Regions from separate parts of the Ruegeria sp. YTSC002 genome, predicted to be linked through region 2. Evidence: riboswitches for the same ligand, from Rfam matches in the RefSeq annotation. Region 2 holds a riboswitch; each other region holds the start of a gene.
The links. Region 2 has a riboswitch for cobalamin ahead of AC2FFD_RS14250 (hypothetical protein). Riboswitches for the same ligand answer to the same signal wherever they lie in the genome.

Region 1 (10,247 bases), on a different contig from region 2:
ACGCTGACTCTTATCTTTGCTGATGGCGCAGAAAAGACCGTCAACGTGCCGATATTTGGCATCGCGGCGCGAGGCCCCGAGAGCTGATGCAGCGGCGACGCGTTCTCACATTCGGGTCTGCTGGACTTGGAGCAATCGGCCTGACGCTCTTTGCCGGATGGTGGCAAGTGGATGGGCCGGGAGCGGCTCAATCCGATCGCCTTCGCCCCCTTGCGTTGTCGGACATGAACTTTCGCATGGTTGATCACGAAGGGATCACCGTCACCCCGCAATCGCTGGTCGGACGTGCAACAATGGTGTTCTTCGGCTTTACCTACTGCCCGGATGTTTGCCCGACGACTCTTTCGGATATTTCCCTCTGGCTGGATGATCTGGGCAATGACGCGGACGAGTTGAACGTCGTGTTTATAACCGTAGACTCTGAAAGGGACACGGTCGATGCCATGGCCGATTATGTCAGCTACTTTCATCCGGCTATTCGCGGTTGGGTCGGCGTTTCGGACCAAATCGCGCAAGCCGCAGACGACTTTCGCGCCAATTATGAAAAAGTTCCACTGGAAGATGGCGACTACACAATGAACCACACCGCAAGTGTTTTTCTGTTTAACCCCACAGGCGAATTTGTCAGCACCATCGACTATCATGAGCAGAGAGAGTTCGCTGTACCCAAGATCCGCCGCGCTTTGAAAAGTGGAGCGGATACAACATCATGAACGCACGGTTTCTAGCAACCTCGGCGATCGCGATCAGCAGCGTCTCGATTGCTTCGATCATGTTCATTGCCTCGAACAGGTCTGAAATGACGGCGCCTGCGCCCACGGTCTTTCAGCTGCCCAAACTTCCTGCGGAACCGCAGATCACATCGGCTCCGTTGCTGAATGTACCATCGGCAGAACTCGCTCCAAGCCCCGTTTCGTTTCGACCTGCTCAGCCGGAACCCATTCAGGCAGAGGAACCTTTGCCACCTGTTGAACCACCTTCACGAACATGGACGCGCGAGCTTGCAGTGGGTGACACACTCGACAGTATGCTGTCTGACGCGGGGATCGACGCAACCGATCGCGCCGAAATCGCACTTGCACTTGGCGCTGAATACGACTTGCGGCGCTTGCGGCCGGGTCACTCGATAACAGTCGTTGCAACGGCAGCGGATCAACTGTGGAGTGTGGAGCTCGCCGTGGAAGATGGCGTGAGAATTGAAGTGACACTTAGCGAGACGTTGTCCACGCGCGTGGTCTCACCGGAACCCGACACTGTCATTCTGGCCCGCAAAACAGAGATCGAAACTTCGATTTCAAATGCGCTGAGTAGCGCAAAGATCCCGGTTCGTTTTGCGGTGGATCTCGCTCAGATGCTGAGCGGGACAGTGGATTTTCGGAGGGACCTGACAGGTGGTGAAGCTCTCCGTCTTCTCTGGCGCGAAAAGAGCATCGATGGCGAGAGGGTGGGCCAGTCCGAGCTCATTTTTGCGGCGCTGGAAGTTGATGATCGGCTTTACGAAATAGCATGGCCAGACGACGACAACGGTCGCGCCACGATCTATGTTGATGGTGAACTTCTTCGTGTCTTTGCCCAACCCGTCGAAGGCGCGCGCCTGAGTTCAGTCTTTGGTCGGCGAAAACACCCGGTCTACGGCAATGTGCGGATGCATACAGGTGTCGATTTTGCTGCTGCACGCGGCACGCCGGTACATGCGACAGCTCCGGGCCGGGTATCCTATGTTGGTTGGCGCGGGGGGTATGGGCGTGTGGTGGAAATCGCTCATGGATCGGATACGGTCACGCGATATACGCATCTTAGCGCAACCGCCGATGGTCTGGCCAAAGGTCAGCGCGTGGAGGCTGGCGAGATGGTTGGCCGTGTCGGGTCGAGCGGCACCGCGACCGGCCCCAATCTTCATTATGAAGTATTGGTTGACGGGCGCCCAACGGACCCGCTTTCTGACGACCGACTTGCTGCCGCTGCGAACAACGAGGTTGAAAGCGAAGCAGCGCGAAAACGCTTAAGAAATGCTCGGGCACAGCTTGAGGAACAGCTGGGCAATACCGTCGCCAAAAAAAGCGAATCTAGTTCGTGAGAGTTTCTTAAAACGGCTTCAGGTGCGCGGCTATCAGTTAGCGGGTATGCGCACCTGAAGCGAACTGCACTGCAGAAGAACCAAATCAGAGGATGTAAGATGATGGCAATCGCGGGGGCCTTGGTTGGCGCCGTTTGGGGTGGGGTCCTGGCAAAGCGCCGGAATGGCAACAGCCTTGATATTCTTCAATACGCTACAGGATATGCCATCGCTTTTGGCCTGGTGGCGTTCTTTCTTTCGATCGCAGTTGTGCGCCTGATGTAACGCGCCAGTAAGCGAGGCGAAAGCCGGACACCTTGAAGTCCGGCTTCCACTCTTATGTGGTCGCAGCGCCTGTTCCGTGCGAGCCAAGGGTATTTGCCGCAGTCTGGGCGGTGTGATCTTCCGGAGCTTTCAGAAGCCGTAAGGCATTGGCCACGACCAGCAAGGACACTCCGACATCCGCGGCGATTGCACCCCACATGGATGCCAGCCCAAAACCCGTCAGAGTCACAAACAATGCTTTGGTCGCAAGTGAGAAGCCGATGTTCTGACGGATGATCGACATGGTTCGACGTGAATGGTCGATCAGCCAGGGTACTTTACCGATGTCGTCGGTCATTAGAGCAATATCTGCGGTCTCAATAGCAGCGTCGGACCCAACTGCACCCATCGCGACCGCATAATGTGCCCGAGCCATCGCAGGTGCATCGTTGACGCCATCGCCGATCATCGCAACCATCTCGTGTTGCTCTGCCAGTTCTTCGATCGCAGCGACCTTGTCTTCCGGCAGAAGCTGGGCCCGGACTTCGTCGATGCCGACTTCGGCTGCTACCGCTCTCGCGGTTTGTTCGTTGTCACCTGTCAGCATGATGATTGACTTCACGCCCTGCGCGTGAAGCCGGGCAACGATGTTCTTGGCTTCGGGGCGAATGCGGTCCCGCAGCTCAAGCAAACCGGTGACTCCGTTCTCATCCCCGACAACCACAAGTGTGCTTCCCGCGCTCTCGATCTGGTTGCTCAATTCGGCAGGAATGGACGCGCCAAAGCCCTTCTCTACAGCGAAGCGGTCAGAGCCAAGCCAGATATTTCCGCGCTCGGTGCGGCCCTCAAGACCCCGACCGGGAACGGTTCGGATATCTTCAGCCGCAGATATCGAAATGTCGGTCTGTTCTGCCCTGGTGAGAATGGCGCGGGCCAACGGGTGTGAAGATCGAACCTCAAGGCTGGCAGCGCTTGCCAACAGTTCCCGCTCGGATGCGCCGCCCAGCGGATAGACATTGGCCACTTCAGGCTCGCCCATGGTGATCGTGCCGGTCTTGTCCATGGCCAGTGCGGTAGTGCGCCCGGGGGCTTCGATATATGCACCGCCCTTAATCAGAACCCCGGCCCGGGCCGAAGCGGTCAAAGCCGCAACGATTGAAACCGGCGTGGAAATGACGAGTGCACAGGGGCAGGCGATAACCAGAAGAACAAGTGCATTGTAAAACCAAAAGCCCCACGATGCGCCAAATGCAAGCGGTGGGATCAGGGCGATGGCCACTGCAACGACCATAACGATGGGCGTATAGATCCGCGCAAATTTTGTTACCCACTGCTCAACCGGCGCACGGCGCGCATGAGCATCACCGACCATCCGGATGATCTTGGCAAGCACGGTATCGGACGCTGTTTTCGTCGCACGTATTTTGAGGGTGCCTTCACCATTGATTGTGCCGGCGTAGACCTCATCACCCAGCTCTTTGGGGATCAGTGCGCTTTCACCTGTGATTGGAGCCTGGTCAACGGCACCGGCCCCTTCGATGACTTCCCCGTCAAGTGGAATGCGATCCCCACCCCGAACGATGAAGCTGTCGCCGACAAAGACATCCGCCGCCGGGACCGTTGCCTCTGAGCCGTCAGCACGAACCAGCCGAACCGTCGGGGGGGCCAGATCAAGCAGCGCGGATACTGCGTTGCGAGCCCGTCCGACACTCCAGCTTTCCAGATAAAGAGAGAGCGAAAAGAAAAATGCTACAGTTGCCGCTTCAAAAAACTCACCCAGACCGATGGCACCAGCGACGGCAACAACCATCAAAAGGTTCATATCCGGCGAAAGGCGCTGCGCCGAAGACCAGGCCTTGGGGGCCACCAGCCAGACGCCAAACAAGATCGCGACCGCGAACAAAGTGGCCTCGGGCAAAGGCATCGGAACCTCACCATGTCCCGAAAACAGTCCAAGCGCTCCGCCCATGCCTGTTTCGAAGATGTGCCAGCCAAAGCCTGCCGCCCAAAAACCTCCGCTGAGTGTGGTGAACCGTCGCTGACGCGCAATATGCGCCGCCTGATCCAGGGCGGCATTTCCGTCATCCCAAGGTTTGGCGTTCATACCGGTGCAGGCAACCAGCAGCATGACGTCTTCGTCAGAAAGCTTGGCAGCACTTTCAAGAAGCGTCATTCGACTGTTGATGACATCAAAAGCGAGATGCTCTTCACCACCAACTTTCGGGCCGATAACCCGGTTCAGGATCACAACCTCTTCGGCGCAATCGAGGCCAGAGACCTGAAAGCTTCTACCGCCGTCAGGAATTGGACCGGCGGGGGCGATGGCGCCACACCCGCCACTACTGCATGCGTGGTGACCATGTTTGTTTTCGTGGCCATGGTCGTGGCTATGGGTATCGGATGACATGATCGGACCTCAAGAATCTCTATGGTCCTTTGTAAGTAGTTCCTACAGTAACTAGAGCTTCAATACCTTTCTGAATTTTTTAGCATCCGGGTTCCTTGCGCGTGATACCGACACTCCATTCCTTCTTGCGGGCTGGTCGCGTGGATGCAATCTAGTCGCAGAGGACGCAAAAAATTCTGGAACAGGTCAATGCAGAAACGGATCGCAATTACCATCACGTTAGTCTCGATTACTGCCGGTTGCTCAGCCCAGTTCACTGGGGCCAAAAGCAAAGCACTTGAACCAGGCAACGTGCCAGATTCAGTCGTTGCGCTGGCAGGGCCGGGGCAGGATCTGGCCACGGCACGCCTTTTGCCAGAAGACAATTGCTTCTGGTATGAGCACAGCGGACCTGTCGAGACGACATTGGTACCATTGCGCGCGACGAATGGCGCTCCGATCTGCGCCGCGCGAGACGCCTGATAAAAAAGAGGGCGACGACGTCCACCTACGCTGCCCAAAATTTATGAGCGGGCTGTGACGCTATCTTCGGCCGAGTATAAATATGCGGTCGAGCCGATTCTTACATGTGGGTAGAGATCATTGATATGGGCCATGATCATTCTAACACATCCAGAACTTGCGCGACCACCGATGCTTCTAGGCTGAGGCGTGCCGTGAATTCTGAGATATGTATCTCGATTTCCAACGTATAGATAAAGGGCTCGAGAGCCGAGAGCATTACTTGGCCCGGGTTCCATACCATCCCGAAATTCCGCGTATTCGGGGTTGCGCTCGATCATTGAAGCCGTTGGCGTCCAATGTGGCCACTCGACCTTGCGCCGGATAGCATAGGTTCCGGGCTCGTAAAGGTTCCCTCGCGCGATCGCAACGCCATAGCGCATTGCGGTCCCGCCTTCCTCGATATGGTAAAGATAGCGCGCGACCGCATCGACATGGATGTCACCAGGAACCAAACCATCATTTGCTACGACACGTCGTGGTAAAAAACGGTCATGAACGCCCCATGGATTTGAGGTCGCTGGATCGTAATCAAATGGCGTGACCTGGCTGTCCCAATAGGTCTTTTGCGACGAGGTTGGCCATGTTTTGGCGATCAATGGACTGGCCGCAGACGCGGAAAACAGCGCAGTGGTTGATTGAATGAAATAGCGCCTTGTCAGCATAGATCTCAGCCTGGTTCACAAGTTCAATGTATTTGCATCGCATTTTCACGATCAAATTCGAGTCTTAAAGCCTCTAGCAGCTAGAGCTTCAAGAGGTTTCAGGTAACGCTTAGTTTATCCAGTCGATCAGGTGCGCGGTGGCGTGAACTCTGATTTGATCGAGTTTGCTTTGGACTGGGTCAAAAAAGCAATGGAAAGAACCGAAATGCCCATTGTAGTTGCTTCATGTTTTCGGTTTCCGACGATGCAAGCCAAAGGAACAAGACGGGAATTCGGCGCGGCTTTGCAACAGCTTATCTGTCCTTGGATACAGAGCGGCAAAAACCCGCGCGCACGCTGTACTTGCCGCTTAGACCCGCTGAATCCGCGTAGTTGTCTTCTCAGCCAGGAATGTCAATCAGGAGTCATCGCCGTCAGGCTGCACGGTCACTTTGGCCTCCACGGGCACACCCTCAACCATCAGAGGGCTGTGGCTGTTGCCATTGAGAGAAACTTTTACTTCAACATCGCCATCGGGGAGCGACGGAAGGTGTAACCAATTGGCATAAAGGCGGCCCAGCTTTTCGCCGTTGATATAAACATGCGCGTGACCTTCGCCTGGAACGTCAGCCGTGGAGGCATTTTCCGGAGCAAAGCGAAAGTTCTGCGGTGTCACACGCAGATTCCAGCCCGCCATAGGATCCTTAATCATCTGGATCGCCACACTGGGGGCGTCGCTGTCGGCAGGCAGATTAGTGGCAGCGGAGTGGTCGTGCGCTGCCATCTCCATGTTGCCGCCGTGTTGGGCCGGGTCAGTATGGTCATGGCTCTCAAAGGTGCTACCGCTGCTGGCGGCAATCACAAAGCCAGCACCGCCGCCAAAGACAAGTCCGATGGCAAAGAGAGCAAGAGAACGGGACATCTTGTCATCCTCAATAAAAAAAACCCGCCGGTGTAACCAGCGGGGTAGCAATGGAGGAGCGCGATCAGACTGCAGCGCCTGCGCGCTTGCCTTCTGTCTGCCAGAAGTGGCCGGTGAAACTGCCTAAGAGTGCCCAGGCGGCCATGCCGATGCCGAAGGCCCGGGCAGCAAAAAGCGCCCCGATCTCGGTCGGAACCGGCCCAGAGAAACTCTCAGGCTCAGGGGCCCCGATAATATGCGGTACCATTAGCAGCACGGCCGCAATCAGGTAGCTTACCAGGTTACCTCCAAAGGCAATCAGCCACATGGCTACGCCGGCTGCGGCAACGGTGACCGTCCACCAGATCTGACGCACTCCCACATCTGCTGCCGCTACGCCGGGAACTTCTGGAGCCAGTGACAAGCCAGGAGCAAAGTGGAAGGCGACAAAGCCCGCAAGACCCCAAAGCAGGCCGGTGCGGCCGTTGATCTCATGCCCCTGACGTTCGGCTACTGACATCAGCGCCGCCAGGACTAGCGCATAGCCGGTGTAGGTAAGCATGGTGAAGATAATGCTGAGACCATCGCGCATCGGCTCGGCGAACATGCCGGGCAGGTCGGGATGCGCAGTTACGGGATCAGCGCCAAAATGCACCAGGTCGCCGCCCTCATAGAGCTCGGCGTGAAGTAGCACTGGCTGCACGAAATACAACTGCAGAAGGGCGGCAATCAGCCCCGCTGCTGCACCAGCGAACAAGCCGCTGGTCAGAATACGACTGAACATTGTTTTAGTGGCAGGGGAAGCCAGTTGCGTGGCGCACATCATGAGCCGCGTCATGCAGGCCAGAAGCCTGAACATGGCCAGTCACGGTAATGATCCCTAGACCCAGAACCACGGCGAATACTGCAGGCAGAAAGGATGCGCCAGCGGCGGATGCCTTGATCGTTTTTGTCGTCATTTTAATCCTCCTCGCCGTCACACCCGACGGCATATGTTGTGTCCATCCTACGGCCGGTCTCCTGACTCGCAGGTCACAGCAGACTTCCCCCTTCCCAGCGCCATTACGCCAGTGGTATTGGAAGGCCGCTCGCCGCTCACAGTCGCGGGGGCGGTCAAGGCTTCAGTGCGGTAGTTTGGTGCACCGTCCTCATTCCCGTTTCAGTCCCAGTGCGTAGGCACCTTTGGACACCGTAGAAGCCTTTATTGTTCCATAGTGCTTTGTTCCGTCAAGTACGAAAGCGACATCATAGTATTCTGCAGCGGTCAATCTTAGGTAATGGCAGGCTTGGTTTAGATTTTAGCCGTTCAGTGCAGAAGGCTAAGTCGAAAAACACAAACTGTAAGCTGAAAACTCGACACCGGAGCTTTGGTCGGCAAGTTGCATGTTGGCTATCTTTTTTGTGCCGGTATACGTGCAATCGCCTTGAAACGTAGCTTACCTAGCTTCCTGGCGTCAGCGAAGTCGCCGTCAGTACTGTCCTCATACATCCGCATGAAGATCATTATGTCCGGAAGATCGACAACCGTAACCTCACCGAAAAGATAGGCGGTCTTGCCGCTTTGTCGCACCGCCAACGTCTGTGGTCGGTGACAACCGGACATGCAATCCACTTGCTGCAACTCGGCTTGCACCCCCGATGCCTCCAGCGTTGCGGCTAATTGATCATAAAGGGTGGAATCCGCGTCGCGGCAGGTTCTGCAAAGCGTGAGGTTAGGTAGGCACATGCGTCAGGCTGATCCTTGATCGAGAACTTCCATCTGAGATTTCATATTTGCTGGTCGGTTGTTAGCTCAGTTTCAATACGTGTTTTGACTCTAAGTCTGGAAAAGAGTCCATACTCAGGCAGGAAGGACACATGAGCCCTAGCCCTCGAAAACTTTGCAAATACACCGAGTGCGAGACGGGGATTTGGCAGGGCGAAGAAGCAACCATCAGACGAAAAAATTTTTAAGTTTCTACGTGAGACTGAGCTGAAGCAGGTGGTAGGCGATGAAGTGGAAACAGCTCACGCGAAACATCTTTGTTCTTCAATAATCTGAAACAGCATTGCCTCCGGGATCGGCTCGCCATGACACGCCTATTTTCAGGTCCGCGCGCACCGCGCCTCCCAAGGCGAATTCCGAGACGCGACAGGTTCTTGTTGCGCGTAACTAGGTTCGTTCTATCGTCAATTACAGTCTAGATCCGGGACATATAGCGGGGTTCGTGCTTGATGGTTACCTTTCGGTTACCACGACCGATCATGGGACTGAATGCGTAGCGACAACCGACGACATTCAAAAGGAAGTACGCTGATGCGAAACGCCTCGGCATTAACAACTTTTCTGTCTGCGTCACTACAACCGAGGATCGCCCATGCCGCCATCGGTTCTCGCCGCAACCCGGTGTGATGGGTGTTGTGATAACGGCATATCTCCGGGTGCAGCCAGTCTTCGAACTCCTCCAATGTCATCGACGCAGTGCCGGAGCCGTCGCATTTCCCCTTATCCTTGGGGGATAATTGCGTTCTTCCCTAAAGTAGATGAACGGCCTCCATGGTCGTCCTAATCAGGCGTTCGATATCTTCGCCGTAACGCGCTCGACCCGGTGGCCTTTACTTGACGGAGATACTCCAATCTGAGCGGGTCAAATGGAAGGTTTCGCTGCGGAAACGCGCCCATTGTCTACGTGTATGGCTTGCGGAATCCCAACAGTAGGCCAATACGACACCTCCGAGATATCTGGCGCGCGGATCGAATTCGTTCACACGCAATGGTGCAAACACAAGCAGATGGACGAGTCGGACTGAGCATCGAAACTCAACTATGCGCCCAGAACAATGCAGGTCGTGACATCAATTGCGAGAGGCAACCAATGTCTACCCAATGGTTTAGCCGCTAGAAACCTGTACCCAACGATCAGGGTGAATCGGGTCCTGTATTCGTAGGAAAAGATACCTTGTTTCCTTCCACGTTTTGATCCTGTTGGTAACATTGTCCAGAACCAAATCGCCTTCACTCGAGCGATAGACTAGAACAGCATGGCCATTGCGATTGGTGTCCAAGACGGTCGCGATTAGTAGCTTCGTAGGATCCACACCGTTCTGCACAAGTTCAAACTTCTTTTGCAAAGCGAAGTCTTCGCAATCTCCTGACCCTTGCGTCGGCAGTGTCCAGTATTCCTTTGTCCCGTATTGGCTTTGATCCGAAACGGCACGGATTCTCCGATTGACGCGCGTGTTGATCGTTTTAACGATCTGATTTTCTTGTGCCACGGACAGACCAGAACTACGAGCGCTCGCGCACGCCCAAGAGTAATCTTTGCATAGTGTTTTGGCACCGGATGGCGCTTCAATCTTTCTGTCAAGACCGATCGAGGGAAGCTCAGAGGCTTGTAATGTAGCGGCAGACACAAAAAAGCTGCATATAAAACAGATCATTGGGAGATAACCCAGCAGGTTTTTCGATAACATTCTCTGAACTAACGTGGGATT
Region 2 (10,247 bases):
ATGTTCTCGATCGTGCTGACCCGGGCCGGGCTGAACGCATCAGCCGCGTTTGGCATCTGGTCCTTCGCTGGCAAACTGGGCCTCGCCCTGGCTGCCTTTTTCACTCTGCCACTGCTGGAACGCAGCGGTTTCACCCCCGGTCAAACCAATTCCGCACAGGCACTGACCACACTCAATCTTGCCTATGCGGTGCTGCCCTGCATCCTGAAAGTCGGAGCGTTCGGGATGGTGTTGACCCTGCCTGCCGAGGTCACAAGAAAATGAACGCTTTCACCATCATCCTTCTGGTCCTTCTGACCGCTGCCTTCATCCGCGCAAGGCTGCTGAGTTTTCGCGCGCAATCGCCGTCCGATTACAGCGGCACCGGGCCAGGTTTTTCGCTGAAAAAACACCTGAACGGAGAGATCTTGTCCGAGGGCCTGATCTATGGCCCCAACGGCAAAATGTCGAACAGCTTTGTCGCGCGCATGTCCGGTGAATGGCAAGGCAACGCGGGCACGCTGACCGAGTACTTCACGTATTCCAACGGAAAACAGATGACCCGCAAATGGTACCTGACGCTGGGAACCGGAGACACATTCACGGCAATGGCGGATGATATCGTGGGCGAAGGTCGGGGTGTCATCTCGGGGTCAACCGTGAAACTCACCTATCGCATCATCCTGCCCGAGGACGCTGGCGGGCATACTCTGGATGTCACCGACTGGATGTACCTGACAGAAACCGGCGTCATCATGAACCGGTCCGAGATGCGCAAATTCGGCATCAAGGTCGCGGAACTTGTCGCCACGATGCGTGCAAACCCGAAATCAAAACCGATCCACGCGATTGGTTCGAACGGGTATGACGCGACTTCGGAAGGGAAGCCGTTGCAATGATCACCTTTCGCTCTTTCATCGCCTGCGTCGCCATCACGAGTCTCGCGCTTCTGGCGGCCTGCTCCAGCAAACCCAAAGTACCAAAAACATTTCTGTCGGACCGACAGTTGAACCTCGAGGAATTCTTCGACGGTAAAACCGTGGCCTACGGTCAGTTTCAGGATGTTCTGGGAAATATCCCCCGCAGATTCACGGTTGATATCGACGGGACATGGGACGGCGAAACCCTGACCCTGATCGAAGACTTCGTCTACGATGATGGCGCGACGGAACAACGCATCTGGACATTGACCAAAACCGGAGAGGATACATGGACCGGTACGGCGCCTGGCGTACTGGGCACCGCCAGCGGGATTGAACGCGGGGATACGTTCAACTGGAAATACAAGATCGACCTGCCGATCAAGAACGGGACCATGCGTGTCAAGTTCGACGACTGGATGTGGCTGCTGGATGACGACCGTCTGCTGAACCGCGCGTATGTCTCACGCTATGGCGTCCGTCTGGGTGAAGTCATCCTGTTCTTCGAGAAGAAATAGGGCCGCCAGGCCCGGTTTCATCACAACAGTCAGTAGAAAATAAACTCGTCCACCAATGCGGTCGTCGATCCCTTGACCTCTCCGGCCGTGTTCGCCCTTGGCCCGTCCGAGGCTGCGCCCTCGGCGCGTTCGCCGCATTCGATTTTCAAACGCGCGCGTTCTATCTGCCCCCAGAGGAAAAACAGACCATCCCGTTTTCCCATGAGGCGCGCAGGAACCCTTGCCCGCAAAACACCTGTTTTCGGTTTTGGCATCTGCTCTCTTACTGCCTCCGGTGTTTTCCACCATTGTCGGAAAACGTAATGGTTTTTCCGAAAAAAGACAATTTTTTATGGACAAAATGAGGTTTTCTACCATCCGTTGACAGGATGGGCTGGCAACTCTCGCATGACGGATATTCGCCGTCTTTACCTGCCTCATGGCAAGCCAGCACCATCCCGCACGGATCAACGTCACCCAAACGGGCATTGCTGCAAACCGCTTTCCTTTGGCCTGACACTCTCTTTCCCAGCCAAGGTCAGGCGACGCGCAACGTTTCGTTTCTGATCACAGCGACCAGGCCGTCGCCGTCGCGGTTGGGGGTCAGTTTGACGGCGTGGATGTCAGACGTGGCCGCATACACCGCAAGGCCATTGGACCCGCAGAACGCCGTGCTTGCGGGCCTGCCACGCCCCTCAGCCAAGGACCGTGATCCCGGTGCTGTCCACTTTGCCGGAATGTTTCCATGTCTGTTTTGAAACCGGAAATGCCGCCAGCATTTCAGCGCCCAAGCGGGTAAAAAGTACGCTGCCATCGTGAGGTGCCGCTGTTTGATTCTCAGGCAGCGGAGAATTGGGAAGCCGGTGGAATTCCGGCACTGCCCCCGCAACGGTAAGGAAGGTCAGGTTCGACAATCAACCACTGGGACGAGGATCCCGGGAAGGTGTCGCAACCGGGTGCAAGCCCCTTTCAAGTCCGGAAACCAGCCTTGCAGATATGTCAAACCGCGGGTGGCGGTGGGGGCACGGGTTTCGGACGTGGTCCTCGCCCTTGAGGCCGTCCAGCTCGATCCTGGTCTTCTCTTCGGCCGAATACTGTTTGCGTGTGGCACGGCGGATGTCATTGACAACCTTCTCGCCGTGGCTCTTGCGTGTTCCGGGTTTCTGTCTCATCTCCACTCCTTGGTGGGTACGATGTGCCAGAAACCCTCTCTTATCAAATCGACTTAAACTGTCCCATTGGCGCTGACGTCACACAAGCAGGGTGGAAAAACCGGAAAAGGACGCAGGAAACCAGTTCAAAGTCGTCGTCACTCCGGGCGAGTTCTTTGACAAGCACGGGAGCCCGATTTCGACCGAAAACGGCTGCCCCCCCAATCTGAAAGAGGACGTTCATCGTGCCATAGTGAGCGTTTCGGATTCAGAGGAAGCTGTCACTTTGCAACGGAGACAAGACGAGTCGGGCGCTGAGTTCATGCGTCGCTTCGACCAGACAGGCATCGAGATAGGTAAGAAGGTTGGCACGACCGTTTGCCTGCCCTGGGATGCCAAGTGGACTTAATTGCATGTTTGAGCTTCGAGCCAGCCGGAGTCTGAGCGTGAAATGACTGATTAGGATCATATTGACCAGCGCTGGGCCTACCAAGACAGGTACTGCCGCTCAGGTTCTAGCCCAAGGATTACTATTCGTGACAATCTCCTCTGGCTTGTGTCTCTTCGTTGCCATGCTGATCTTCGGTTTTCCCAAGCATAATGGCGGACCACTTCATTGGGAGAGGATCAGGCCAACTCATTTTGGCGTTTCAGTCGCGGCAATCATTTTAGCGACCCAGCCCGATGACCGCACCTCCGTTGCTCAAACCCCTAATTTTGTCTGAAGAGTGCTGGCTTCAGGCATCTGGGGTCAACAGTCAAGGTTACTCTGCCGCGATCGCTTTTTCTCGCTGAGTCTTTTCGCCTTCAATCAACAGAGTGCGGGTCGGAAACGGAATATTGATATCCGCTTCGTCCAACGCCTCTTTGACTTTGCGCTTCATGTCTGCCTGGTATTGGAAGTAGTCCGAAGACTTGCACCAGACGCGGACAAGAAAATCGACGCTGCTGCTGCCAAGATTGTTCACCTGGATGAACGGTTCGGGGTCAGCCAGCGAACGGGCGTCCGACATGATCGTCTCGCGAATGACGCGCTCGGCCTCCGCCAAGTTGACGCCGTATCCAACGCCAAACGTCCACTCGGCACGACGGGTCTCGTAGACGGAATAGTTCTTGATGGTGTTTCCCCACACCTCGGCGTTGGGAACGATAACCTTGACGTTCCCCATATCCGCAATTTCGGTGTAGTTCAGGGTGATATCTTTTACAGTTCCGAGCACCCCATTCACGTCGACGAAATCGCCGATCTTGAGCGGCCGGAACAGGATGATCATCACGCCGGCTGCAACGTTGGACAATGTGCCTTGCAACGCAAGACCAATGGCCAAACCGGCGGCACCGATCAGCGCGATGATCGACGTCGTCTGCACCCCGAACGTGTTCAGAATGAACAGCCCGGTAAACGCCAGGATCGTATAGCGCGCCAGATTGCCAAGAAAGTTGAACAACGTATCGTCCAGGCGTTCCGATTTTTCACCGACGCCCCGGATCTTCCGGCTGACATATCTTGAAATCACAAGCCCAAGCACCAACAGGATCAGCGCGGCGATCGTGTTCGCGACAAGGCCAAGAAGGGCCTCGAGCGTCAGCAGGTCGCTCAGCGATTTCCCGTCATACAGCTCGGTATTCAGAACTTGCGACAGTTCGGCCCAAACGGTGTTCGTCACGTTCTCTGCGGTCTGTGCAATCTCGTTTTCCATGGTGTTCCTCGTGTTTCATCGCCTGAGTTTTTTCTTGCAGCGCGGTCCTGCCGGGTCAGACCTCGATCACGGCGCTAGAGGCAAAGAACATGGCCTGGCTGACGGCCGATTTGACCTGTTCTTCGGTGTAGGGTTTGGAAATCAGAAAGGCGGGTTCGGGGCCTTTGCCTGTCAGAAGGCGCTCGGGGAATGCGGTGATGAAAATGACGGGGCAATCGCCGTGCTGGGCAATGATGCGGTTCACCGCATCGATTCCGCTAGATTTGTCCGCCAGCTGAATGTCCGACAGGATCAGGTCGAACGGCTCGCGCTTGGCCAGGTCAATGGCGGCGGTCTCGGTGCGTGCGACCCCGATGACCTGGTGGCCCAGGTCGGCCACCATCGTCTCAAGATCCATCGCGATGATTGCTTCGTCTTCGATGATCAAAATGCGGCCAGAAGTGTGGCGAGCCATTTCCTCGTAGGCGATATCGATCAGCTTCTGAGCCTCGGCGGGTTCTATCTGCATAATTGCGGCGATATCGCTGACCGAGAACTCTTCGACCGTCCGTAGCAGCAAGGCCTCGCGCGTGTTCGGCGTCAGGCGTGCCAGCTGGGCGTGGGCGCGCGATTGGATGTCAAAACTGCCGCCATCAGCGTCAACGGGCATTCCCGACGTTGACCATATACCGTGAAAAACACGAAACAACGCGACCCGCGGCGCGAGATCGGCATCGAACTGGGCGGGATCTGCCAATATCGCCTCAAGCGATGCTGCGGCGTAGGCGTCGCCACTGTCCTGTGAACCGGTGAGGGCACGGGCATAACGGCGCAGAAACGGCAAGAGCGGGCCAATTTGATCTGCGACGGAAACTCCGGTCAGCTCGGTCATCTATGTTTTCCTCATTTTTTTCACTAAACTCGGGAACCAAACGCACACTGGGGCGTTATGGTTCCAGCAAAAGTGAAAATTTCTGATGATGCCATGACAAAACCACAGCCCAGCCGAGAACATCGGCAAGAAATAGAAAAGCGGATCGACGAAAACCTCAAGCGGGCTTTCGATGAGGTAGCCAACGAACCGGTTCCGGATCGGTTCGTCGATCTTCTCGAAAAACTGCGCAACCAGACCAGTGTTCCCAAAACGGGTGACGCGGGAGGCTCGGATGGTTGATCCCAGAGAAGAGCTTGTCGAACATATCGGCGCGATGCGTGCCTTTGCGATCAGCCTGTGCCGCAACGGTTCTGTTGCCGATGACATCGTGCAGGATGCGCTGATCAAGGCGTGGAGCAACATCGACTCGTTTCAGGAAGGCACCAACATGCGGGCGTGGTTATTCACCATCGTCCGGAACACCTATTTTTCCCTGCGCCGCAAGCGCAAGCGCGAGGTCGAGGATGTGGATGGCGCGATGGCCGAAAGCCTGTCGCAAAAGCCCGACCATGACGGACGCTTGGCCTTGAAGGATTTTGCTGTTGCATTTGACCAACTGACGGATGAACAGCGCGAAGCCCTGGTGCTGGTCGGTGCACAAGGGTTTTCCTATGAGGAAGCAGCCGAGATGTGCGGCGTCGCTCTTGGAACGATCAAAAGCCGGGTGAACCGGGCCCGCGCGCAACTGGCCGAACTTATGGATCTGGATGACGACGAACCCATCGAATTGACCGATGCCGTCACGGCGTCAATCGTCCAGTCGCAACCGGCGGCCTGACGATTCATGGATGCGAAGCCGCGCAGCCTGACCGTTTATCTTGCCGCGCTGGTCACCTTGGCGCTTCTGCCTTCGGGGCTGATTGCGGTATTGCAGACACGCGCCGTGATTACCGAGGCCGACGAAAGATCGCGGGCCTCGGTTCTGGCGCGCACCATCGAAGCTGCCAGTCGGGAGCGGGAGCTACTGCAAAAAGCTGTTGGTGCAAGTTCGGGACTTACCGCCGCGCTTTCGACTGGAGGTATGGACAAAGCCGCTTGCTCGGGCCTTATGCGCCGGTTCGTCGAACGCCAGCCCGAGTTTGTATTTGCCGGATTTATCCAGCCAAACGGGGTCATGGCTTGCTCAACCGTCGAGAAGGACATCGATTTGTCGGACGCGCCCGGTTTCGGGCAGATCTCGGAAAATCCGCAGCTTACGTTTTCTGTCAATCGTGCCGGCGCGGCGACCGGGCAATCGGTGATCATCGTGACCCAACCGGTCCTGAACAGGACCGAGCTTGTGGGGTTCGTTTCCATCTCGATACCTCATGCGCTGGCGCGGACTCCCTTGGGTGTTGGCAATACTGGAAGTGACGTAGTCGTTGCCATTTTCGACGCGACCGGAGAAGTGCTGTCATCAAATGTAGGATTGGATGAGGTCAAACCATTCCTACCGCCCGCGAAAGAAAACCTGTTGGTTCTGTCCAGTTCCGGCAAAACATTTTCGGCTAAAACGGCCGACGGAGAGGATCGGGTTTTTGCAGTTGCCAGCATCATTCCGGGCGAAGTCGCCGTGATTGGCAGTTGGCCACGCGAGGCGGCGCTCGCCTCGGTCGGCGCCGGCCAAACTGCCCTGACCATTGCTTTTCCGATCCTGATGTGGGTAACGGGTCTGGGGGTGGCGCTATGGGGCCTGCACCGGTTGGTGATCCGTCACCTGGACAGCCTGCGCTCGGCCGTGCGCCGCTTTGCGCTGGGTGAGCGCGATCCGATTGAAAGCCTGGAAGACGCGCCGCAGGAGTTTCAGCAGATCCAGACTGCATTCAACCGCATGGTCTTGTTGATCCGCGAGGCGGAGGCGCAACACGACCGGGACCTTGTCGAGAAAACGCTGCTGTTGCGCGAGGTGCACCATCGCGTCAAAAACAACCTGCAACTGATCGCTTCGATCATGAACATGCATTTGCGCAAGGCCGAAACCCCCGAGGCCCGGCGCTTGCTGGAACAGTTGCAGCGTCGGGTTCGCGGCTTGGCCATGGTGCACCAGACCCTGAACCAGAACTCGCAGATGACGACGATCAACACCGAGGCTCTGATCGGGCATTTGGTCGCCGAACTGGCGCATCGACCGCCAATTCTGGGTCAGGTGGTCGAGGTTGACTGCCGGATCGCGCCGGTCGAACTGGGGCAGGATCAGGCCGTCACGCTGTCGATGCTGGTGGCCGAGGCACTAACGAACGCGGTCAAATACGTAGGCGTTCCGCAGGACGGACCGCCGACAATTTCGGTGGAATTGACCCGACCCGACGAGAGCACCCTGCACCTGAAAATCTCCAACACGCGCGGGCAGTCGGACGACGGTGCGGATCTGTTCCACAGCGGCGGGATCGGTCAACGGCTGATGCAGGCCTTCCTCCGCCAATTGGACGGTTCCGAAACCATAACCGAGACGTCATCACATTATGTGTATGAGGTGACCTTCGAAATCTCCGAAGTAGAAGGCGATAGCGAACCTCAGACCATTGCGGATGAGAGAGGCGGTGATGCCCGTGCCGCAGCAGAATGACTTTGAGGTCCTGATTACGGCCGCGCAAGCCTGGCCCGCCTTGGAAAAAGCGGTTCTTGAGGCCCGGCACCAGATCAAGGCAAGTTTTCGGATATTCGATTTCATGACACGGCTGCGCAGCGACGAGGCGCGCCAGATCGGCGATGCCTGGTTTGACCTGATCGAGCATGTCATCCGCAAGGGTGTAACGTTTCATTTGGTCATCAGCGATTTCGACCCGATCTTCGCGACCGAGTTGCACGAGCTGAGCTGGCGCACGAAACGGCAGGCGGTTGCGCTGGCGGAAATCCTGGGTCCAGAAATCGCCTCGCGCTTGACCGTTCGCGTGTCCATGCACCCGGCACAGGCTGGCGCATTGCCGTGGGCCGCGCTGTTGCCGGCGGTTCTTCGGAAAAAGGCGCAGCGGATTCAGGAGCTGTCCCGCGAACGACGCGAACGGCAGGCAGTACGGCTGGGGTCGGACACGTTACCCAGGCTTCACACCGTGTCGCACCATCAGAAAGTCGCCGTGATCGACAATGAGATCTGCTACCTCGGCGGATTGGACTTGAACGAAAGGCGCTTTGACACACCGGATCACGATCGTCTGGCCAAAAACACCTGGTCAGACGTTCAATTGCTGGTCCGCGGACCCGAGGCCGCCGAGGCCGCGCGCCATATCGACCGGTTCGAACATGAAATCGCAACCGGACAAACGGCCCCACAGGCAACCCACCTGCGCCGCACCCTGTCCAGCCCGCGCCGGTTTGCATTCTGGCGGCTGTCGCCAAAGACTATCGCGCATGAGATCGAGGATGAGCACATAGCCGCCTTTCAAGCCGCGCGGCAACTTCTGCACATCGAGACCCAGTATTTCAGATCAACCCGGCTGGCCGAGGCCTTGGCTGAGGCGGGCCATTCCAAGCAGGATCTGAAACTGGTACTTGTTTTACCAGCCTTGCCCGAGGAAGTGGCCTTTGGCGGCCATGACGGATTGGACGCGCAATACGGGTTGGACCTGCAGGCCAAATGCCTGGAGATCATTCAGCAGGGGTTCCAAGACCGGGTTTCGGTGTCGACCCCGGTCCAACCGATTTCGGCCAGTGGGGCCGATGCCAGCGCTGAAGTTCTGAGCGGCTCTCCGATCATTCACGTTCACAACAAAGTTCTGGTGGTGGATGACCATCATGCTTTGGTCGGGTCCGCCAACCTGAACGGACGGTCTTTGCGGTGGGACACAGAAGTCGCCCTTCGGGTCACCGACCGGCAGCGGGTCGCGGTTCTGCGGCAGGCCCTGGTGGACCATTGGTGGTTCTCGGATGATCTGAGCAAACCGATCGAGCCCGATGCCATGTTCGCGTGGTGGGGGCGAGAGGTACAGGCCAACGGCGTGCGGCGCCCCGAAGCGCGCAGCGGCTTCCTGGTCCCGCATGACGCCGACGTTGCGCGCGACATGCGGCAACCGCTTCCGGGGGTCACTGAAAACATCGTTTAGGTGGGCGCGACCGGGCTCATGACCTCGGGGTTCATCAACACGCCGAACCACAGCAGGATCGGGAGTGCGACGATGGCGCCGACCGGCCCCCACAGCCAAAGCCCAAAGATGATGGCGATGAACACGACCAACGGGTTCACCTGCAGACGTTGGCCGACGAAGGCGGGTGTTACGAATTGTGCTTCAGAAAGATTGATCGCCAGGAAAACCAGGGGGGGCAACAGGGCCGCGGCTCCACCGAACTGGGTTAAACCGGCGATCAGAAGGCCGGTCAGGATCATCAGCGGGCCGAGATACAGCACAAAATTCAGAAGGCCGGCGGCCACCCCCCAGACCACGGCGTCATTGATGCCGATCAGCCCCAAGGCCACAGCTGTAACAGTCCCAAGGCCGATATTGACTAACGTCACAGCAGCGAAATAGCGATAGACCGCGCGGTCAGCCAGATACAGCCGCTCTTTCAGGGGACCGGCTGCGGCATAGAGCTCGGGCCGGGTCAAAACGAAGAAGAACAGCGTGCCGATGAAAATCAGGATCTTTGATCCGAAATTGGGCGCCAGCCACAAGGCATCCATCACCGACGGAAGGGCGGACTCCGTTTCCGCTGCCCCATCGGCCCCGACGGTTTCCTCGATCTCGCGTCCAAGCGTTTCGATACCCCGAATGAACTCGGACATCGCGGCGACCCAAGAGCGCAACTCGCGTTTGATGGCAGGCAACTGTTCGACCAGCGTGGACAGCAATGGTTCGAGCAGAAGGAACGCCGCGACAATGACGGTGCTGGTCACGAACAACAGTGCCGAGGCGGATATCACACGTGGGCAACCGACCTTCTCAAGCTTGTCGGCAAGCGGGGCGACCACGACCCCCAAAACCAACGCAAAGGTGATCGGAGCGACGATGGACCGGGCCAGGTACAAAGCGGTGATGATGGCGATCCCGGTCAGGATCGCCAGCATTGCACGCAAGGCCGATGGAGAGCTGAAGACAGTTGGCATGGGCGCGCTTCACTGACTGCGCAAAGCGTCAGAGGCCCGATCAGCCGCGTCATCCAGCCGTGCATTGGCC
Region 3 (10,247 bases), on a different contig from region 2:
CCACGATCTCGGCGGAACTCTCAGGATCGGCCGGTTTTACTGCTGACAGCATTGACGATCTCAGGCGCGTCGAAGCCGAGAAGCTCAAGGCGTTGCGCCGTGGTGTCGGTATCGACCTGTCCGCCGAGGTAATCAACGATCTGGTCGATCAGCGCGTGCAGGCCACTGGTGCAGTCTTTCGACAGCTTGAAACCATTCGCAAGGATCTGGCCGACGGATTTCTGGGCGCTGTCGTCCCAACCCTTGCCCCGAAACTGCGCGGAGAACTGATCAATCCCGACGGCACCCCCGCCGAGCGGGTAATCGTTGAAGCGCTGCGCCCCACCTTTACCGCCAATGAAGGTATCGACAACGCGGATTTTTCCTGGGCTGTAAAAGCCGCCGTTACGGATGCGCGGGGCCTGTTTTCCCTTGATCTGCCCAATCTGCGGCTGCCGCAAAACGGCCTGAGATTGCGGATCCGCGGGCAGAACACCACTCTGACCGAAGCAGTGCCGCGCATTGACGCATTGGATGGCGAACTTGGTCTCGTGGTGCTGGATCGCACTGTCCTCCCTTTGCAGCGCTCGATCCTGGGTGAGCTGGCCGATATTCTGCCGGTAGACCCCGAGGATGCGGAAGAAAACATATCCGACTTCACCGGCACGCAGGCCCCTATCGTACTGGGCGAAGGTGACTGCGCTTCGGAATACCGAACCGAAGGAGGCACGGTTTCCCGGCGGCGTTATTCGGTTCTCTATCGGCTGATCGACCCGCTTGTCGGGCCGAAAAACATCGTTCGTACCCGCCCCGTTGGCGGCAATCGCTTTGTCACGACAATCCCGGGCAGCACATTTGCGCAGGCCAATCTTTCTGCCGAAACACTTTTGAACGCTTTCAACAATGACGGCGGAGACTGGGATTTTCGCGACCGGATTCCAATCGACGAGCCCATTGATGTAGAGGATTTCTTCGAAGATCTTGAGCAGCGCCCGCAGGATGTGCCAAAGGCCTCCAGCCTTGCGCTCGGCTATATCGCCAAGATGCGCTCGACCGCCGTTCACGCCGGAATGTCATTGGGGCGTCTGGTCTATTCCCTGCCGCTTGCCCCGGGCGAGGAACAGCGGATCGTCGTTTCGGAACAGCGCGAAACCCTGACCGTGCGCGAACGCGAAAGCCTGACCTTCGAGGAACAACAGGAATTCGAAGAAGCACGCGACACTTCCTTCAACAGTACGTTTGAAACCGCGCTCGATGAAGTGATCCGCGGTACGTCCTCCTTCTCGACCAAGGCGTTCACAAAAAGCTTCGGGGGGGCTGGTGGCATTGGTGGCGGTTTGTTCGGCGGCATCGGGGCCATAGTGGGCGGGGTCGGTTTCAGCGGCGCGCGTTCCAGTTCCAACTCGTCAGGCAGTTCGTCCAACACGCAGAACACGTCACGCGATTTTCTGTCCGACACGCACGAGACATTCTCGGCCGCGCTGGAACGGGCCGCTTCGGTCAAGCGAAGTTCGGCCCGAACCAGCGTTCGCACAGCCACGGCAAGTGATCGGCGGACGGCGACAACAAAATTCGTGGCCAACCGCAACCATTGTCATGCAATGACGATGCAATGGTTCGAAGTTCTGCGCGACTTTTCCTTGGAAACGCGGATCGAAGGGGTGCAATTGGTGGTCTTCGTTCCTATGCAGCTCATCCGCTTTCGCCGCCTGGGGCAAGGCGATCAATTGCCGGGCAATGTCAACCGTTCAGGATTGCTGCATCGATACAAAGTGATCCTGCGCCACGCAGACGTTTTCCGCCGGGTGTTCCGAAACCGTCGCAGGTTCCGCACCGCGCTCAAACTGCTGGAAGAGTTTTATGCGGACAAGGACGCGACACCGCAAAATGCTCCGGGTGTCGCTCAGGACATCGTCAGCTTCGAGGCTCAGGGCACTTTCATGCCCAATGATGACATATCCGCGGTGATCTTCACGCAGGATGGCGACCGCGTTGGGCCAGTGCCCCTGACCGGATCGCCGATCGATATCGACAACCTGCATGACTTGCCTGCCGAGACACGTGAAAACCTTCTGGTTCGGCTGGCTGACGCGCGCCGTGATCCAACGAAACGGCGGACTTATACCGGATCCGTGGCTTTGCCCCGCTCGGTCGAACGTTCGGACATCGCCCGCGTCGAGTTGCGCAGGCGGACGGGCTCTTTTGCCTATTCATTCTATACCGGCCCCGACCCGATCAACATCTTCAACATTTGGGAACATATCTCGAACCTGGAAGATGCCGATGATCTGGATCGCGCCACGCGCAACATCAACCGGAGCCTTCACACGACGATTTCAGGCTCGGATTTCGACGATCTGGTCGGCGCGCCTATGATCAGCGAGTTCGAAGCGCGCATGAACGAAGACGCACAGACCATCGTTGACGACAACACATTCCAGGCATTGCCTGCAACCCTGCCCTATTCCGTACAGGAAGTGCCGGACGTGCTGTCGCGTCGTGATCTGCGGCGGATCGAAGAAATGTATCAGCATATCGTGGCCGATACCGTTCGCTATTCCCGCGTGATCTGGGCCAGTATGACGGATGAAGAACGGGCCATCCTGCTGGAACGTTTCACGATTGGCGTGCCGGATGGCGGGTTGGATGACGCCTCAAGCGAAATATCGCTGCTCAGCACGGTCCAGAACAAGGTGCTGGGGTTCTATGGCAATGCGATGATCATGCCCTTCTCAATCCCGCCCGATCTGGCCGACAGAATGGAGATGCGGACCGGCGACATTCAGGACAGTCTGCTGGCCTTCCATCGGGAAGACTTCCGGCCACCGCGCCGCACGATCTCGCTGCCGACCCGGGGGCTGTTGGGCGAGGCCGTTCTGGGCCGCTGCAATTCCTGCGAGATGATCGACCATCGCCGCTTCTGGAACTGGCAGGACAGCCCGACGCCACCCCCAGTTGGTGACACGCCGGTCCTGCCCGCGGACAGTGATGCAATCTTTGGCACCCGTGCGCCATCGGACCTGCCGGCCAATCAACCTTCGAACACGCTTACCATCGCAGGGGGCGACATCGGCACAGGCCAGGCCGTGCCCACTTCGCAACTGGCCGAGATCCTCAAGGCCGCGCCTGATCTTGCACGGGCGGGAACCGATCTGACGGGACTGAAAGAGTTGCAGGCGCAACTGGCCCTTGAAACGCAATCGGTCGCCGCCGGTCGGGACAAGGCCATAGACACGGCGACGGATCTGACCAAAGAGCTTGTCGGCAAGGCCACTGAGCTTGCCGGCAAGGGCCAGGAGATCGCCGCGGCCCGCAAAGAGGAAGAAGCCAAGAAACAAGCTGCCGAAAAGAAAAAGTCAGCTGCCGACAATGCCGCAAAGATCAAGGGGTTTGAGGATATCGCCAAGAACGCCTCGGGAGTTTCTGCGCTGATCGGCGGGCAACCGGATGGCAACCGGGCGGCCTTCACGCAAAACCTGTTCAAGGATTTCCCCGGCGGTGCCGCCGCTCTGGCCAATCCCTCCAACACGTTGCTTCTGGCCAAGCTTTTCGGGGCCTTTACCAAAGCCAATACGGATGCGGATGACGGCAGCGCAACCAAGGCCGGCAGCCAATCCGTTCTGGATTTCCTCAATGGCCTGAGCGCCCCTGCGGAGGACGACGATGAGTGACACCAGCACGAATGCAACCGCCGAACCCGGCATCGATGAAAGCCTTGCCGAGGCCATCATCAATATTCTCGAAACCACCAATTCTCCGGCGATACAGCGCGCCCGAGAAGTGATTGCCCACAGGCTTGCCATCGCAGGCGACATTGCCCCATCCCGCATCCCTGCGCCGCGCAATATCACCGAGATCGGCGGCTACATAAATCTGCTGAGCGAGTATGGAGAGGCCGAACAGCGCGCGCGCATGATCGCAGCCGCTCTGGGCATAGCGGGGCCGCAGATTTCGCTGCCACAGCCCGGTGCCGTTCCACCGCTGTCCTTTGTCACCCGTGATGGCGCCCGACCTGCGGGGCCACAACAACCCAGCTTCCCGTTGACCTATACGATCCGCAGCGACTTTGTTCCGGCCTTTGACAATGCGGTGCAGGAAATCACGATCCGTGGTGGCGCGGTTCCGATTTTGACACCTGTCAGAACCCTGCCTGCTGCGGGGTCTGCTCCCGCAACAGACGGCTCTGCGCAGCTGGCTCTGATCGGCCGAACACTCAGCCTGGCGCCAACTGCGGCTTTGCACGCCGTGGCAACCGATCCCCTGTCGCTCAGCCGCCCGACTGCTGGTGGCGGTTTCGAGGTATTGGTTCGGGTCATCGACGCTGCCGCTCCGATTGCCGGAACCATCGCGGCGGCGGACTGGACCAGTTGGGAATGCGATGCCACTGCCTGTACCGAGGTCGACAGCAATGATGCGCGCTTTGCGCTCACGCCGCTGCTGAACGCCGCCGGGTGGCACCAGCCCGCTGATCCCGGCAATCCGACCAGCCTGTCAAATCCCGGAACCTGGGCTGAATGGCGCAATATCACCGGGCTTGTGCCGGGCGTCACGCGGTTTGCGGATGAGCTGCAACTGCTTTATTCCGCTGAAATGCTCATCACCTCACCGGTCTTCAATCAACTGGACAATGTCTGGACAGGAAACGAGTTCGCCGCGCCATAGCGCGGCTGCCTGAAATGCAGGAAAGTGATTTGGCAGAGCACCCTTCATGAGGTTCAATGCATTCAGGAGGTCAGCCATGCAAAACCCGGAACGTTTCGAGAAATTCTATTTCGCCAAAGTCGGCATGGGCGAAGCCTGTGGCTGTGCCGAGCGGATAATCGACGTGTTTGAATTCAACCGCAAAGGCGGTGCGCAATCCAAGCAACCTGTGAAACAGGTCAGACGCAGACGCGGATCCTTTCGGGCATGGGCGGTCAAATATGGGCTGATGAGCCGCAGGCGCACATAGCCAAGGCCTGACGACGCACTGGGCTTGCTGTCGGATTCATGGCCAGGCTCAGGCGGTGTGATTGCATTTCTGAAACCACCATGTCCGGTTGCCACGAGAACAGGTCAGACCGGCACCAGCTTCCCGTCGCGAAGATCCAGTTCATCGGGCGCCAGTTCCAAGCGGAACGCCGGCGAATGACTGACAAGCAGAATCGCCTGTGGCAACGCGCGCAGGATTTCCAGCAGGCGCGCTTCGTTTTTCGTATCCAGCGCATTCGTCGGTTCGTCCAGCAACAGCACTTCGGGATCCATCGCCAGAACCGTCGCCAGTGTCACCAGCCGTTTTTCACCGCCTGACAATTTGTGTGTGATGCGGTTCTTCAGGTGTATCAGGTCCAGATCGCCCAGAACTTTGTCGACAATGGCAAGCGCTTCGTCACGGGTCTTGCCCAGATTGAGCGGCCCAAAGGCGATGTCTTCGGCGACGGTCGGGCAGAACAGCTGATCGTCCGCATCCTGAAATACAAGCCCCACCCGGCGGCGCACTTCGTGGAAATCGGCCTCTTCCACGCGTTTCTGACCAAAAACGGTGACGGTGCCAGAACTCGGGCGCTGCAACCCAAGCGTGATGCGCAGGAGCGTCGATTTTCCCGCACCGTTCGGACCCGTCAGAGACAGGCGCTGCCCGGCATTCAGGCTCAGGCTGGCCCCGTCCAGAACGGGTGGCTGGCCGGGGTAGGAAAAACAGATGTCTTCTAGCGCGATCAGTGTCATGCGAATTCCAGAATGATCAGACCCAGGCAGAGACCGCTGAAACCAGCCGCAAACACAATGTCCGCGCGGGTCAGGGCAAATTCCTGAAGCAACGGCATACGCCCGGAAAACCCCCGGCACTTCATCGCGGCCAGGATGCGTTCCGATCTTTCGATCGCGCGCACAAGCATCATGCCCACAAGGTAGCCAAAGCTGCGATATGTGTGCCAGTTTGTTGCTGGCCGAAAACCGCGCACCTTCATGGCCGCGCGCAAGCGCAGGTATTCTTCCCGCAACACCTCGATATACCGGATCGTGAACATCAGCAGGTAAACCAGCTTTTCCGGGCAACGCAGACGATGCAAGGCGTGACCCAGAGTGACCGGCTCCATCGTGCCGACCAAAACCATCAGGGACAGGATCACGGCATTGGCGGTCAAAGCAATCTCGACCGCTTTCCAGAAACCCTGCCAGCTTGCGGGGAATCCCCAAAGCGTGAACATCGGGGCTCCGGGCATGGAAAAGGGCAGCAGGACCAGCATGAACAGGATGAACCCATCCATCATGGCCATTCGCTTCAACGTCTTTCGCCACGGCAGACGGGAAACTATCAGAAGCGAAAGCGACACTGTCAACGCCACGCAAAGCGCGCCGAGGGATGACAGCGCCACGGTCACGACAGCAAAAGCAACCGCCATGACGATACGCATCCGGGGATCCAGCTGGCTGATCAGACCGTCCGGCCCGTCACCGGCTTCGGTCAGTGTTTTTTCTTGGTGCCCCAGAACGTGTGCCATCAGGACGCCAGCTTGCGGCGGGCCGCCATGTAAAAGCCCAGACCGAACAGACCAACGATGTACCCGATCCCGCCAAGGATGGTTTGCAGGTCATTCTGTTCGCGATAGGCCGCAATCTCGCGCCTGAGCGGGCGCAATTCATCACGCACGGCTTTGGCGATAACCTGCTGTTCTTCGACGCTGAGAGAAGCCGCCGAACCGCTGGCCGGTGTCAAAGCAGCCGAAGACGAGTCTCCGGTTTCTGCCACGGCAACGCCCATGACCCGCGCGACATCTTCGGCAGACATCGTGACTTCGGCCACATGCCCGGCGCCAAGGTCGGCAAAGAAGGTGTGCGCCACGGCCGAGGTCGGCGTGTAGACAAAGAAACCGTCCGCATCCGTGACCGATCGACCCAGCTCGGCCCCGTCCGGGCCGGTGACAATGACCTCGGTCCCGCTTGCCATATCACCGTTGGAAAAGCCGATCTCGCCCTCGATCACGTCTCCCGACTCGAAAACGCCGGCTATGACCTTGTGCGCCAAGGCAGGCACGGGCGCACAGCACACAGCCAGTATGACAACCAGATGCTTCATGTGGTTGCTCCTCTGAAAAACAGTTCGGGCTTGACCTTGCGCGCCAACAAGACGGCGAACCCGGTCAAAATCGCCTCGATGGCCATGACTGGAATATGGGCGAAGAAAACAAGCTTGGCAGCGGGCAGGAACTCATCCCCCGACAGCGCCAGGGAAATCGCGACCATGCCGGTTGTCGCCGCAATTGCAAATGCGCCGCCGACACCACCCCAAATCGCACCATGCAAAGGTGTCCCGCGCGCGATCAGACGACCGAACAGCATTCCGGCCACCACCGCGGGCAGGGCGATATTGACGGTGTTGATCCCCAGCACCGTCAACCCGCCAAAGCCGAAAAAGACCGCCTGTAACAAAAGCCCGACGAACAAAGCCGGGAATGCGGCCCAACCAAGCAGCAGCCCGGCCATGCCGTTGAGGATCAAATGGACCGACGACGGACCAATGGGTACGTGGATCAACGATGCTACGAAGAAACTGGCTGACAACACACCGGCAGTGGGGATGCGATCAAGATCCAGAGACCTGAGACCCATGGCGATCCCACCCGCGGCCGCTATGGCGCCGCCAACAACAACCGGGTTGGAAAGGGCTCCGTCGACGATGTGCATTCGGGGTTACTCCAGATCCCAGGCGCGAATCCAGATCACCGCATCCTGGCTGAGTTCTTTGCCCTCATGTTCGGTTGCCGGACCGGATCCAAGTGCTGCGAAACCCCAGTAGCCGGCTTTTGGAACGCCGAACGAAAAATACCCGTTGTCGTCAGATATGGCGACCACCGCACCACCCGGCATAGGGGACACTTTCGGTGCAGAAGCGGCCGCGCTGTCCATGTCGGGTTCGGCGGCCATGTATTCGATCTCGATCTCGGCCCCCGCAACCGGCTGACCATCAGCCAGCACACGGCCCGTGAAGGTTGAACCCGCGATGATGTTGGTCGGCTTGTTCAGCGGGACAATCTCGGTCGGCAGACCCACGGGATTCATCCAGTCGGTCGGTAATTCGTTGCGGTTCAGGAAGGCTTTGGTGAGCTGTTGGATATAGATGTCTTCGGATTCTTCATAGTAAGGCTGAGGAACCGTCACCAGCACATAGTCACCCGACCGTTTGACCGGGACACTGCCTTTGAACGCCGCGCCCTCGTTTTGCCCGCCGGTGAACCGGATAGGTTCCAGCGTATCCAGCAAATCGGTCTTTTCACCGTTGTGGATCACATAGAATTCCTGCGGCTTTTCCAGATCCATGACATGGCCGTTTTCGAACGGATGCCAGAAAATCAGCTTGACCGGCACGTCACCCGGTTTCTCGATCATGGTGTCGGTGGTGTATTCCAAAAGGAAATGCGCATTTGCCATGGCAGGAAGTGCCATCACGGCAGCGGCTGCACTGAGCAGCGTTTTCATGAACAGTCGTCCTTGTCCCGTCGCGCCAATCCCGGCGCGAAATTCGTTTTGACCACAGGACATTCGACGCCAAATTACCCTTTCAGGCATCCTGGTCCGACGCACATCCCGTCGCCGATTAGGAGTGCCCATTAGAGGGCACATGTCCGGCAGGTATCCTGACTTGCGGGTCAAAGCGTTGGACTGGCCTTCCCGGGCAAACCCCAGTGGCGTTTCAGCCCTGCTCGCCGCTTACAGTTGCGGGTGCAGTTGCGGAATTGGGCCTGAGCCCGCACCGCATTCCCTATTGATTCCAGAGCAAGCCCCGGAACCGGACATGCCGAGCGGCTTGCCAGACAACTCAGCCCTCGGTCAACGAAAATGTGCCGTGGCCGTCGAAAAAAGCTGAATTCGGCAGTTCGGGCGGGTAAATCGACTTCGTGAAAAATCCCAGGCAGCAGGATGATTTCATGCCTAAGCTTCTGAAAGATACCTTTCCGACAACGGCAGGCTTGCCGCACCCAGTGAGCGTGCTTCCGGGCCCACGGTCCCTTCCAGCACCACGGGGCGCTCAAGACCGGTCAGGTTCAGCTTGGACAGTTTGTCTTCGACCATTTCAACCAAACTCGCCTTGATTTCCTGCGGCATCCAGCCGTCAATCTTCACGCATTCGAAATCTATCAGGCTACAGGATGAGACAATCGCATGGGCAATCCCGCTCGCCGTCCGTTTCAACCAGTTTTCCAGTTGAACATTTGGCACATCCCAACGTTCGGTCGTTTCCCATAAAGACTGCGAGGTCGCCCCTGCTGTCGTGATCGCACGCTCGAGCACATAAAGGCTGGCCACGTCGATAAGCGGCCTGACACCGCCCGTACCATCCGGCACAGGCAGGGGGCCGATCGCCCCCGAGTTTCCACGCCCCGAAAAGATCGCGCCATTGAGAACCACACCGCCGCCAATGAAAAACCCGATATAGAAGTACAGAAAATCCCTTGGTCCATCGGCCGGACCGAATACCAGTTCCGCACCACAAGCCGCCGTTGCGTCATTTTGCAGAAAAACCGGCATATCGAGGCGACCAGCCAGGTCAGCCTTCAGGTCTGATACGCGCCACGGGTCCATTTCTTCCTGAGGAACCTGAAGGGCCTGGGCCCAGTCCCACAGGTAGAAAGGCATGGCAATTCCAAGACCCGCAATCCTGCCTTTGGCCTCGGGCGACATGGATGACATCATTTTGCCCAGACTCTGCGTGGAAAACTCCAAAGTGGCTTTCGGCGTTGGATAGTCATAGGTTCGCCGCTTGCGTTGCCGTACGTTTCCCACAAAGTCAGTCAAAACCAGCTCGGTACTGCGGCGCCCGACCTTGAGCCCAAAGAAAAACGCACCATCCGGGTTGAGACGCATGGGAACGGAAGGTTGCCCGACTTTCCCGCGGACCGGTTCACCGCGCAGAAGCAACCCATCCTTTTCCAATTGACGCATGATGACGGAAACCGTTTGTGCCGACAGTCCCGTCATGCGCGCGAGTTCGGACTTCGCAAGGGCCTGATGACGTCGGACAAGCGACAACACCAGCCGTTCGTTGCGGGCCCGCATGCCGCTTTGATTGGTTCCGCGCACCACTGACCCCTGTGAACCAATCGAGTTTTTCCGTGATGAATTTTCCGGCACGACCACCCCTTTCCTGCTGAAGAATGGGAAAGCCCGCCCGCCCTGTCAATAATAATTAAGAGTGATTTATTTATTGACTCAAATTTCGATTCTTGTGATTGTTTCTTATGGGATCAGGGTTTTTGCCTGATCGCCCTCGTGCCCTACTCGGCATAGGA

Region 1: it holds a riboswitch for cobalamin, as region 2 does, so the genes downstream of both, AC2FFD_RS15065 (CbtB domain-containing protein) here and AC2FFD_RS14250 (hypothetical protein) in region 2, are expected to answer to the same signal.
Region 3: it holds a riboswitch for cobalamin, as region 2 does, so the genes downstream of both, AC2FFD_RS21360 (DUF4198 domain-containing protein) here and AC2FFD_RS14250 (hypothetical protein) in region 2, are expected to answer to the same signal.

The regions. Positions count from the first base shown of each region.
Region 1 is NZ_JBXWML010000008.1:2,253-12,499, reverse strand. It holds gene AC2FFD_RS15110 (copper chaperone PCu(A)C) at 1-87, shown strand, start outside; gene AC2FFD_RS15105 (SCO family protein) at 87-713, shown strand; gene AC2FFD_RS15100 (M23 family metallopeptidase) at 710-2,077, shown strand; gene AC2FFD_RS15095 (hypothetical protein) at 2,177-2,341, shown strand; gene AC2FFD_RS15090 (heavy metal translocating P-type ATPase) at 2,394-4,727, opposite strand; gene AC2FFD_RS15085 (hypothetical protein) at 4,917-5,189, shown strand; gene AC2FFD_RS15080 (L,D-transpeptidase) at 5,231-5,893, opposite strand; gene AC2FFD_RS15075 (hypothetical protein) at 6,291-6,794, opposite strand; gene AC2FFD_RS15070 (CbtA family protein) at 6,859-7,557, opposite strand; gene AC2FFD_RS15065 (CbtB domain-containing protein) at 7,562-7,732, opposite strand; cobalamin riboswitch at 7,767-7,982, opposite strand; gene AC2FFD_RS15060 (DUF1636 family protein) at 8,164-8,499, opposite strand; gene AC2FFD_RS15055 (transglutaminase-like cysteine peptidase) at 9,645-10,247, opposite strand, start outside.
Region 2 is NZ_JBXWML010000007.1:44,017-54,263, reverse strand. It holds gene AC2FFD_RS14270 (MFS transporter) at 1-264, shown strand, start outside; gene AC2FFD_RS14265 (DUF3833 domain-containing protein) at 261-878, shown strand; gene AC2FFD_RS14260 (DUF3833 family protein) at 875-1,417, shown strand; gene AC2FFD_RS14255 (hypothetical protein) at 1,447-1,671, opposite strand; cobalamin riboswitch at 2,198-2,401, shown strand; gene AC2FFD_RS14250 (hypothetical protein) at 2,660-2,956, shown strand; gene AC2FFD_RS14245 (mechanosensitive ion channel family protein) at 3,312-4,247, opposite strand; gene AC2FFD_RS14240 (response regulator) at 4,303-5,118, opposite strand; gene AC2FFD_RS14235 (NepR family anti-sigma factor) at 5,212-5,400, shown strand; gene AC2FFD_RS14230 (RNA polymerase sigma factor) at 5,393-5,938, shown strand; gene AC2FFD_RS14225 (sensor histidine kinase) at 5,945-7,705, shown strand; gene AC2FFD_RS14220 (phospholipase D family protein) at 7,683-9,179, shown strand; gene AC2FFD_RS14215 (AI-2E family transporter) at 9,176-10,177, opposite strand; gene AC2FFD_RS14210 (DUF883 family protein) at 10,187-10,247, opposite strand, start outside.
Region 3 is NZ_JBXWML010000019.1:6,450-16,696, forward strand. It holds gene AC2FFD_RS21325 (hypothetical protein) at 1-3,650, shown strand, start outside; gene AC2FFD_RS21330 (hypothetical protein) at 3,643-4,641, shown strand; gene AC2FFD_RS21335 (hypothetical protein) at 4,718-4,930, shown strand; gene AC2FFD_RS21340 (energy-coupling factor ABC transporter ATP-binding protein) at 5,035-5,685, opposite strand; gene cbiQ (cobalt ECF transporter T component CbiQ) at 5,682-6,461, opposite strand; gene AC2FFD_RS21350 (NikL family nickel/cobalt ECF transporter subunit) at 6,461-7,036, opposite strand; gene cbiM (cobalt transporter CbiM) at 7,033-7,644, opposite strand; gene AC2FFD_RS21360 (DUF4198 domain-containing protein) at 7,651-8,436, opposite strand; cobalamin riboswitch at 8,568-8,766, opposite strand; gene AC2FFD_RS21365 (ROK family transcriptional regulator) at 8,890-10,014, opposite strand.